One region of the Mycobacterium marseillense genome, then DNA from elsewhere that is predicted to be linked to it. Evidence: predicted binding sites of a transcription regulator. Region 1 holds the regulator's gene; each other region holds the start of a gene.
The links. Region 1 encodes LexA, which represses DNA repair genes until DNA is damaged. Its sites were predicted from a motif close to CGAACANNTGTTCG; they were not measured.

Region 1 (3,272 bases):
CTTGACCACCGCCAGGACCGCGGTTTCCACGGTGGTGAAACGTTTTCCGCACTCCGGGCACGATCGGCGGCGCCGGATGGCCTGCCCCTCGTCGGTTTCGCGCGAGTCGATCACCCGGGAATCCGGATGACGGCAGAAGGGACAGTGCATGACCGCTCCTCACCGTGCCGACAACCAGGTAACGCAGAACTTTGAGCGTACCTGTGCGCTGACCTGCACGGCTAACGGAGCCGCCGTCCCCGGGCCGGGACCACGCCGGCCGGACACCTCACGAGCCGGAGCCGTTGGGGCACAACCGCTGTCAGCCGATCGGAGCGATCAGCGTTTGGCCGGCGACCAGTGTCGGCGAGTTCAGGTCGTTGAGCTCACGGATGCGGTCAGCCACCTCGGTGGCCGGCGCGTCGGGCGCCACGCGGTGAGCGACATCCTGCAGCGACTCCCCCGCGTCGACCCGCACGACGGCGAGCCGGTTCGGAACGGGCGCGGCCGCGTTTGTCGCGTCGCCGTTGAGGGCCTGCCCGACGTTCGCGACGAGACCCAGCCACAAGGTGATCGCCCCGGCGGCCAACGCCAGCCCAACCGTGGTCGCCCAGGTGACGACGCGCCTGCGGTGCGGAGCGACAGACATCGCGACCCCGGTGCCGTAGTAGCGTGTCGCCGCGCCCGCCGGCCGCGACGGGGCGGGCCTGCGGGAACGGGTCGCACCGTCCCTGCCGTACCGAACGCCCTGAACCGGTCCGTTGATCGGGCGCCGAAGACTGCTGGTACGCGGCGCAAGCGTGTGGATGACTGTCATCTGCGTTCCTCCGGTCAACTAGCTCTCGCTCGTGTGTTCGACTCTAATCGCTTGTGTGTTCGAAACCCGAACATTTGAGCGAAGCGTGTCGCACGAGCAAAACGCTAGATCACACCACCGACAACTCCGTCGGCCTCTACCACTGTCACAAGGCCCAAATACCCGGTCGCGGCAAGAGTTACACATTTGTGATTCGGCCGATGGCGGCGCTTTTCCGACCTTTTCCGACGGGCGGCGCCCGGGCGACACGCTAGTCGAACACATGTTTGATTCTTGTCGTCGGTGCGGCTACATTCAGTGGCATGGGCGACAGCAACGACATTTCCCCGAACGACGCTGGCCCGGCCGCGGCGGACGGCCGGCTGCACTCCGTGGATTCCGCGCTGACCGAACGGCAGCGCACCATCTTGAACGTCATTCGCGCCTCGGTGACCAGCCGCGGCTATCCCCCGAGCATCCGGGAGATCGGCGACGCCGTCGGGCTGACGTCGACGTCCTCGGTCGCGCACCAGCTGCGCACCCTGGAACGCAAGGGGTATTTGCGCCGCGACCCCAACCGCCCCCGGGCGGTCGACGTCCGCGGCGCCGACGACGACGTGGCCGCGCCTGCCACCGAGGTGGCCGGGTCGGATGCGTTGCCGGAACCCACGTTCGTCCCGGTTCTCGGACGAATCGCGGCCGGTGGACCGATCCTGGCCGAAGAAGCCGTCGAAGATGTGTTCCCGCTGCCGCGTGAGCTGGTCGGCGAAGGCACGCTGTTCCTGCTCAAAGTGGTGGGCGACTCGATGGTGGAGGCCGCGATCTGTGACGGCGACTGGGTGGTGGTGCGCCAGCAGAACGTCGCCGACAACGGTGACATCGTCGCGGCGATGCTCGATGGCGAGGCCACGGTCAAGACGTTCAAACGCGCCGGCGGTCAGGTGTGGCTGATGCCGCACAACCCGGCGTTCGACCCCATTCCGGGCAACGACGCGACCGTGCTGGGCAAGGTCGTGACGGTGATCCGCAAGGTCTGACGACCCGCGCGCGAACCGCTAGTCGGCCCTGGTGAATCCATTGGCCAAAGCGACCTCTTCGCTGGCCAACCAAATCTCGGGAAGCGTGTCCTGGTACAGGTCGCTGCCCGGCGTGTAGTACAGGCCGTACCGGGCGCTCGCCTTGATCGGGTAGCCATCGGGCGGCTGGTACGGGTCGTCGAGCGGCAGATGAATGGTCGGGCGCCCCTCCGGGCCCGCCAGCCCGTTGTCCGAGCCGTCTTCCTCATCCGCGGCGGCGTGCCGTCCGCCGGATCGCTGCGCGGCCCCGGCGACGAAGGCCCCGGCCGCGACGGCGCCGGTCTCGGCGGCCCCGGTCTCGGCGGCCCCGGACACGTCGGGCCCCGCGGCGACATCTGCGGGTTCGGGTTCGATGTCCGCATCCGGCACGGCGACGTCCGGATACTCGTCCTCGGGTGCCGCCGTTTCCAGGGCACCCGTCACGGCATCGGCGTCCGGCGGCGTGTGCGGGACGGCGACGTCGGGATACTCGTCCTCGGCGCCGTACTCCTCCTCCACGTAGTCGGCGTCCACATAATCGGCATCCACGTAATCGGCGTCGACGTAGGCGGCGTCATCCGCGGTCTCGGCCTCGGCGACCTCGGGAACGGCGTCGGTGTAGTCCGTGTAATCGGCTCCGGCATCGGAATAGTCGGCCTCCGACAGCATCTCCTCCGAGACCACGGGGATGGAGTCGGTGTCGATCGCGTCGGGATCTTCCTCTTCGACGCCGTATTCGCTCTCCGCCGGAACCTGACGCTGCCAGCTGACCCGCGCGGTGGACGCGGCGTCCGTCTGTTGCTCGGGTTCTTGCGGCCCGCCGAGCGCGAAATGCTCGGTCGCGAGGTCGGGGTCCTCCGGTCCCCACGGCGCGTCGGCCGCGTCATAGCCGCGCTCGGGCGCGTAGCCGGCCGCATCGTCGCGCTCCGCGCGGCGCCGGCGCCATCCGAACAGCACCCACGCCAACACCACCAGCAGCACCAGGACCGGAAGGACGGCCAACCACCACCACGAGTGCCAACCGAACTTGTTGGCGTGCGAGGGCGTGGCCGAATTGCTCGGCTGGTTCTGCCCCGACACCTGCAGGCCGCTCAACAGCGGCGCCAGGTTGGACGGATCCGTGGTGAACGTGTTCTTCGCCCGGTTCCACGAAATCTTGCCGCCGGTGAACTGCTGCGAGATCACGTCGCCGTCCACGGCCTGATCGCCGACCGGCGCCCCCAGCTTGCCTGTCGGGCCGCGAAGTTTGTCCCAGGCGGCCTTCATCGCCCCGCGCACGACGAACGCGCCGTGCTCGGCGGTGCGGAAGATCACCGGCTTGTCGGCGGCCGAGAAGGTGCAGATCCGGCTGGACGGACCGATTCCGCCGTCGGTCTCGTTGGTGACGGGGAAGCCGAGGCCGCTGCCGACGGGCCCGCCGAGCGACTCGTATTTGGCCAGGA
Region 2 (3,272 bases), 130 kb from region 1:
CCGGAGGTGGTCGCGTCCTGCTCGGCGGCCAGTACCTTGTCGGTGGCTTCCTCGGCCTGCTTGACGGCGAACCCAAGGCCGACCAGGGCCTCCACCACCGGGCCGCGGACCGCGTGGCCGTTGACGGCCGTGCCCGCGGGGGCCGCCCCGGCACCGGCCACGCCCACCTTGTCCCGCAGCTCCAGAACCATCCGTTCGGCGCTGCGTTTGCCGATCCCGGGCACCCGGGTCAGCGCGGTGACGTCGCTGTCGTGCAGCGCCTGCCGCAGCGCGCCGGCGTCGTGCACGGCCAGGGTCGCCATCGCCAGCCGCGGCCCCACCCCTGACACCGACAGCAGGGTCAAAAACAGGTCGCGGGTGTCGGTGTCGGTGAAGCCGTACAGCGTCATCGAATCCTCGCGGACGATCATCGCGGTGATCAGCCGCGCCTCGGTCCCGGTCCGCAGCGTCGACAGCGTCGACGGCGTCGCGTTCACCCGGTAGCCGACGCCGGCGGCCTCGATCACCACGTGATCGAGCGCCACCTCGAGCACCTCGCCGCGCACCGCGGCGATCATCGGGCGGCTTTCAGCTTGGCCTGATACTTCTGCCGCTGCTCGGCGGCCAGCGCTTCGGCGGCCGCCATCCGGGCGATCATCGGCGCCCGCCAGCAATGACAGATTGCCAGCGCGAGAGCGTCGGCCGCGTCCGCCGGCGTCGGTTTGGCTTGCAGCGCAAGGATTCTGGTGACCATCGCGGTGACCTGGGCCTTGTTGGCCGTGCCGTTGCCGGTGACCGCGGCCTTGACCTCGCTGGGGGTGTGGAAGTGCACGTCGATGCCGCGCTTGGCCGCCGCCAGCGCGACCACGCCGCCGGCCTGGGCGGTGCCCATCACCGTCGACACGTTCAGCTGGGAGAACACGCGCTCGACGGCCACGACGTCGGGCTTATGCGTGGCCAGCCAATGCTCGACGGCGTCGCTGATCTGCAGCAGCCGCTCGGCGAGCGGCGCGTCCGACGGCGTGCGCACCACGTCGACGTCGAGCGCGACGACGGTGCGCCCCCGCCCGCTCTCGACCACCGACAGCCCGCACCGGGTCAGGCCGGGGTCGACGCCCATCACCCGCATTACCCGCTCCCACCTAGTAATAGAACAGCTGTTCGATACCCTAGCGGCCGGCACCGACGCGTCCCGGGTGCGACACGCGGCGGCTACCCCGATTCCGGGCCGATTCCCGGGCCGCGAGGTTAGCGCCGAACCCACGAAAAAGCTGTTAGCTTTAGCCCACGTTCGCTCAAGCAGTGTGGCAACGGGAGGCTTCGCGTGGGTTCTCTGCTGGTCATTCTCGCCATCGTGCTGTTCATCGCGTCCATCGTGGTGCTCGTCATCGCTTTGCGGCGCCCCAAGCAACCGGCCGAGCGCGGCCGTCCGGATCCGCTCGCGTCGGACGCGATGCCGCAGTTCGGCCCGCGCCAACTCGGCCCCGGCGCCATCGTCAGCTACGGCGGCACCGACTACATCGTGCGCGGATCGGTCACCTTCCGCGAGGGGCCGTTCGTCTGGTGGGAACATCTGCTCGAGGGCGGCGACCAGCCGATCTGGTTCAGCGTCGAGGACGACGACGGGCGGCTGGAACTGGCGATGTGGGTCACTCGCAAGGATGTGCCGCTGCGGCCCGGCGACCCCTACGTCGTCGACGGCCTGATGTTTCACGAATCCGAACGCGGCCGCGCCTCGTACACGACCGAAGGCACCACCGGGCTGCCGGCCGGCGGTGAGATGGAATTCGTCGACTGCACCAATGAGGACGAGACGGTCCTGCTCTCCTTCGAGCGCTGGGCAGCGGACATGCCCTGGGAGGTGTCGACGGGCAAGTCCGTGTCACCCGGCGAACTCACCGTGTACGCGGCGCCCCCGCCCAGCCCCGCCTAGCGCGCACGAGGTCAGGCCGGTGCCTCTTCATCAGCTCGCCGTGAGCCCGGCGGACGTATCCGGGGAGCGGCTGGGGCTCGCGCTCAACGCGCCGGTCCCCGCGCCGCTGGCCACCTGCCGCCTGGATCATCCCGGCGGCGCGGGGGCGCTGCTGCTCGGGGTGCTCGGCGCGTCGCACGTCGTTGCGGTCGAGCACGCCGCGGGGCGGTTCTCCGAGGAAATCTCTTGCACGGCACGCAATCTCGGGGCCGAACTGCCCGAGCGCACCGACGTGCCCGGCTACCGCCTGCGATCGCGCACCGACGCCCGCGGCGAGGCGGACTTCCGCCGCCTCGCGCACGACCTGCGCGGCCGCTGCGCCCGACGGGCCGGCTGGCTCGGCGGCACCTTCCCGGGCGACGACGCCGCGCTGACCGTGCTGGCCGCCGAGCCCGACGGCGCCGGATGGCGTTGGCAGACCTGGCATCTGTACCCGGGGCATCCGGCCGGCTCCGGCGGGACCGTGGTTCACACGGCGAGCCGGTGGCAACCGTGAGCCGGACCCGCCTGTTCGTGCTCGCCGGCTTGCTGGCAGCGGGCGCCGTGGTGTGTCTGCTGATCGGAATCATCTTGCTGCAGAAGAACATCGCGTCATACGTCGCGGGCCACTATCACGAGTACGCGCACGACGTGAACGGCACGCGCTACCAGTGCACCGGATCCCCACGGCAGACGGCCGACACGCTCGTCGCGTATGCGCGACCCGAGGCGCGCGCCGACAACGGCAACACCGAATACCTGCGTTATGCCAACAACATCGTGATCGTCGGGCCCGACGGCACCTACCCGTGCAGCATCCGCGTCGAGTCGCTGAGCGCCGGCTACAGCCACGGCGCGTTCATCTTCCTCGGTCCCGGATTCACGCCCGGCTCCCCGTCGGGTGGTTCCGGGGGCAGCCCCGGCGGCCCGGGCGGAACCAAGTGATGGCACCACAAAAGGAGACAACCATGTACCTCGCCGTCGACATCGGAACCGTCGACCTCAATCCCGTCCTGAAAGGCGCGGTCGCGACGATCCTGTACTTCGTCGTGGGCATGGCCGTCCTGCTCGTCGGGTTCTACGTGGTCGACGTGCTGACCCCGGGAAAGCTGCGCCAGCTGGTGTTCATCGACCGCCGCCCCAACGCCGTCATCGTCGCGGGCGCGATGTACATCGCGCTGACCGTCGTCATCATCACCGCGATCGCCAACAGCTACAGCCAGCTGGGCCAGGGACTACTCGGCGTGGCGGTGTATGGGTTGATGGGCGTGATTTTGCTCGGAATAGCGCTGCTCGCAATGCATCTGCTGATCCCGGGCAGTTTCCACGAGCACATCGACGA
Region 3 (3,272 bases), 680 kb from region 1:
GCCACGGCGTAGTGCGGGCACCCGGGCCGGCAACAGCGACGGGGAACGTTCACGCTCGAAAGGCTATCGTGCGCAAACGCCGCCGAAGCGCCGGACACGCGCAACCGGACGGCCGCCGATGTGTAACCGTTACCATCGGCGCGTGGGCGATTCGCGCAGTTCCCCGCGAAGAGATCGGTTTTCGGACGGATCGGCTCCGCGCCGACCGGCCACCCATCGATTCTTCCGCAGGGGTCGCGAGATGCGCGGCCCGCTGCTGCCCCCCAGCGTGCCGGGGTGGCGCAGCCGCGCCGAGCGGTTCGACATGGCGGTGCTGGAGGCCTACGAACCCATCGAGCGGAGCTGGCAGGACCGGCTGGCCGACCTCGACGTGGCGGTCGATGAGATTCCCCGGATCGCGGCCAAGGATCCCGACAGTGTGCAGTGGCCGGCCGAGGTGATCGCGGACGGGCCGATCCCCCTGGCCCGGCTGATCCCGGCTGGCGTCGACATCCGCGGCAACTCCACGCGGGCGCGAATTGTCCTGTTCCGCAAGCCAATTGAGCGACGGGCGAAGGACACCGTCGAGCTCGGCGACTTGCTGCACGAAATCCTGGTGGCCCAGGTCGCCATCTATCTCGACGTTGAGCCGTCGGTCATCGATCCGACGATCGACGACGAATAGCTGACGTTGCGCGAAGCGCCTCTCAGATTATGCCGCGCTTGAGGCGGCGGCGCTCGCGTTCGGAGAGACCGCCCCAGATCCCGAAGCGCTCGTCATGCTCGAGGGCGTACTCGAGGCACTCGTGGCGCACCTCGCAGCCCAGGCAGATCTTCTTGGCCTCGCGGGTGGAGCCACCCTTTTCCGGGAAGAAGGCTTCCGGGTCGGTCTGGGCGCACAGCGCCCGGTCCTGCCATTGATCGGCGACGGGCGCCGGCAACGGCTCGGGCTCGAATGCGACTGGCGCATCGGGAACCACGGTCAAATGAGGCCGGGCGGGTTGGGCCGGCGGCAAGTCGATTGGGTTGTGCGGCGTGCTCGCCATTGCGCCTCGAAAAGTGTCGTATGACATACGGTCGTCCGCCTCCTCAGCTTGATTGAGAAAGAGTGATTGATTTCCCACTGTTCTGATGTACAGACAATTCGAACAAGTGATCGAATCTCGGTCTGCGACACCGGAGTCGGCCGGCCAACCGGGAAATGACACTGATGTGATTAGACACGGGTTGATCTGCCGGGTCAAGCACTTCGGCGCATTTCCATACCATCTCGTGATCGAATTTCGGCGTTTCTGTTGTTTTGGGCCGTCGGCGTGTTGATCACATAGCCCCCAACTTCCCCACAAGTGGTGGGGAGTCCCAACTTTGAGGCAGGCCCGATGGGCCCGTCCCCGCACGCTCGCCGGGCAGTACTGTCGTGCTGTGTGAGGCTCAAGTGAAGGTCACCGTCCTGGTCGGTGGGGTTGGCGGCGCCCGGTTCCTGCTGGGGATTCAACAGTTGTTCGGGCTGGGTCAATTTCACACGCAAGGGCGCCCAGACGCCGAGGCCGGCAGTCACGAGCTGACGGCGATCGTCAACATTGGCGATGACGCCTGGATCCACGGACTGCGAGTCTGCCCCGATTTGGACACCTGCATGTACACCTTAGGTGGAGGTGTCGACCCGGAGCGAGGGTGGGGTCACCGCGACGAAACCTGGCACGCCAAAGAGGAATTGGCGCGCTATGGCGTGCAGCCGGACTGGTTCGGACTCGGCGACCGCGACCTGGGCACCCATCTGGTGCGCACTCAAATGCTCAACGCCGGCTACCCGCTGTCTCAGATCACCGCGGCGCTGTGCGACCGATGGCAGCCGGGCGCGCGGCTGCTCCCCGTCACCGACGACCGCTGCGAGACGCACGTGGTGATAACCGATCCCGACGACGGCAGCCGGCGGGCCATCCACTTCCAGGAGTGGTGGGTGCGCTACCGCGCCCAGGTGCCCACCCACAGCTTCGCCTTCGTCGGCGCCGAAAAGGCAGCCGCCACAACTGAAGCCACAGCGGCCATCGCCGACGCCGACGTCATCCTGCTGGCCCCGTCGAACCCGGTCGTGAGCGTCGGCGCCATCCTGGCCGTGCCCGGCGTCCGCGGCGCCCTGCGGGCGGCGAAGGCCCCGGTCGTCGGCTACTCGCCGATCATCGGTGGAAAGCCGTTGCGCGGCATGGCCGATGCCTGCCTTTCCGTGATCGGTGTCGAGTCCACCGCCGAGGCCGTCGGCCGCCACTACGGCGCGCGCCGGGGCACCGGCATCCTGGACTGCTGGCTGGTCAGCGACGGCGACGACGCGGACATCGAGGGGGTCGCGGTGCGCTCGGTGCCGCTGGTGATGACCGACCCCAAGGCGACCGCCGAGATGGTCCGCGCCGGCCTGGAGCTCGCGGGATTGGCGCCATGACCTCCGCTCCGGGCGAGCACGGCACCGCCGCCGCGATCGAGATCCTGCCCGTCGCCGGGCTGCCCGAATTCCGGCCCGGCGACGACCTGGGCGCGGCCGTCGCCGCGGCGGCACCCTGGCTGCGTGACGGCGACGTCGTGGTGGTCACCAGCAAGGTGGTGTCCAAATGCGAGGGCCGGCTGGTGCCGGCGCCCCGCGACCCCGAGGAGCGCGATCGACTGCGGCGCAAGCTGGTCGACGACGAAGCCGTTCGGGTGCTGGCCCGCAAGGGCAAGACCCTGATCACCGAGAGCCGGATCGGGCTGGTGCAGGCCGCCGCGGGCGTGGACGGCTCCAACGTCGGGCGCGACGAGCTGGCGCTGCTGCCCGTCGACCCGGACGGCAGCGCGGCCACCCTGCGCGCCGCGCTGCGCGAGCGGCTCGGCGTCGAGGTCGCCGTGGTCATCACCGACACGATGGGCCGCGCCTGGCGCAACGGCCAGACCGACGCGGCGGTGGGCGCCGCGGGTCTGGCTGTGCTGCATGGCTATTCGGGCGCCGTCGACCAGCACGGCAACGAGTTGCTGGTCACCGAGGTCGCGATCGCCGACGAGATCGCCGCGGCCGCCGATCTGGTGAAGGGCAAATTGACCGCGATGCCGGTGGCGGTGGTGCGCGGCCTGTCCGTGACCGACGACGGTTCGACGGCCCGGCGGTTGTTGCGGCCCGGCCCCGAAGACCTGTTCTGGCTCGGCACCGCCGAGGCGATCGACCTGGGCCGCCGCGAGGCGCAGCTGCTGCGGCGATCGGTGCGCCAGTTCAGCGCCGAGCCCGTCCCGACCGATCTGGTGGAGGCGGCGATCGCCGAGGCCCTCAC

Region 2: a site for LexA is predicted at 1,130-1,143, ahead of ruvC (crossover junction endodeoxyribonuclease RuvC). Genes of this name have one in related genera too.
Region 3: a site for LexA is predicted at 1,125-1,138, ahead of cofD (2-phospho-L-lactate transferase). Genes of this name have one in related genera too.

Annotation. Positions count from the first base shown of each region.
Region 1 covers NZ_AP022584.1:2,049,006-2,052,277, forward strand. The annotation lists gene nrdR (transcriptional regulator NrdR) at 1-150, opposite strand, end outside; gene G6N26_RS09060 (LysM peptidoglycan-binding domain-containing protein) at 302-796, opposite strand; gene lexA (transcriptional repressor LexA) at 1,099-1,812, shown strand; gene G6N26_RS09070 (sunset domain-containing protein) at 1,831-3,272, opposite strand, start outside.
Region 2 covers NZ_AP022584.1:1,914,405-1,917,676, forward strand. The annotation lists gene ruvA (Holliday junction branch migration protein RuvA) at 1-557, opposite strand, end outside; gene ruvC (crossover junction endodeoxyribonuclease RuvC) at 554-1,108, opposite strand; gene G6N26_RS08235 (DUF4178 domain-containing protein) at 1,304-1,912, shown strand; gene G6N26_RS08240 (DUF2617 family protein) at 1,932-2,447, shown strand; gene G6N26_RS08245 (DUF4247 domain-containing protein) at 2,444-2,875, shown strand; gene G6N26_RS08250 (DUF350 domain-containing protein) at 2,899-3,272, shown strand, end outside.
Region 3 covers NZ_AP022584.1:2,724,957-2,728,228, forward strand. The annotation lists gene G6N26_RS12320 (DUF3499 domain-containing protein) at 1-53, opposite strand, end outside; gene G6N26_RS12325 (metallopeptidase family protein) at 242-664, shown strand; gene G6N26_RS12330 (WhiB family transcriptional regulator) at 687-1,025, opposite strand; gene cofD (2-phospho-L-lactate transferase) at 1,415-2,416, shown strand; gene G6N26_RS12340 (coenzyme F420-0:L-glutamate ligase) at 2,413-3,272, shown strand, end outside.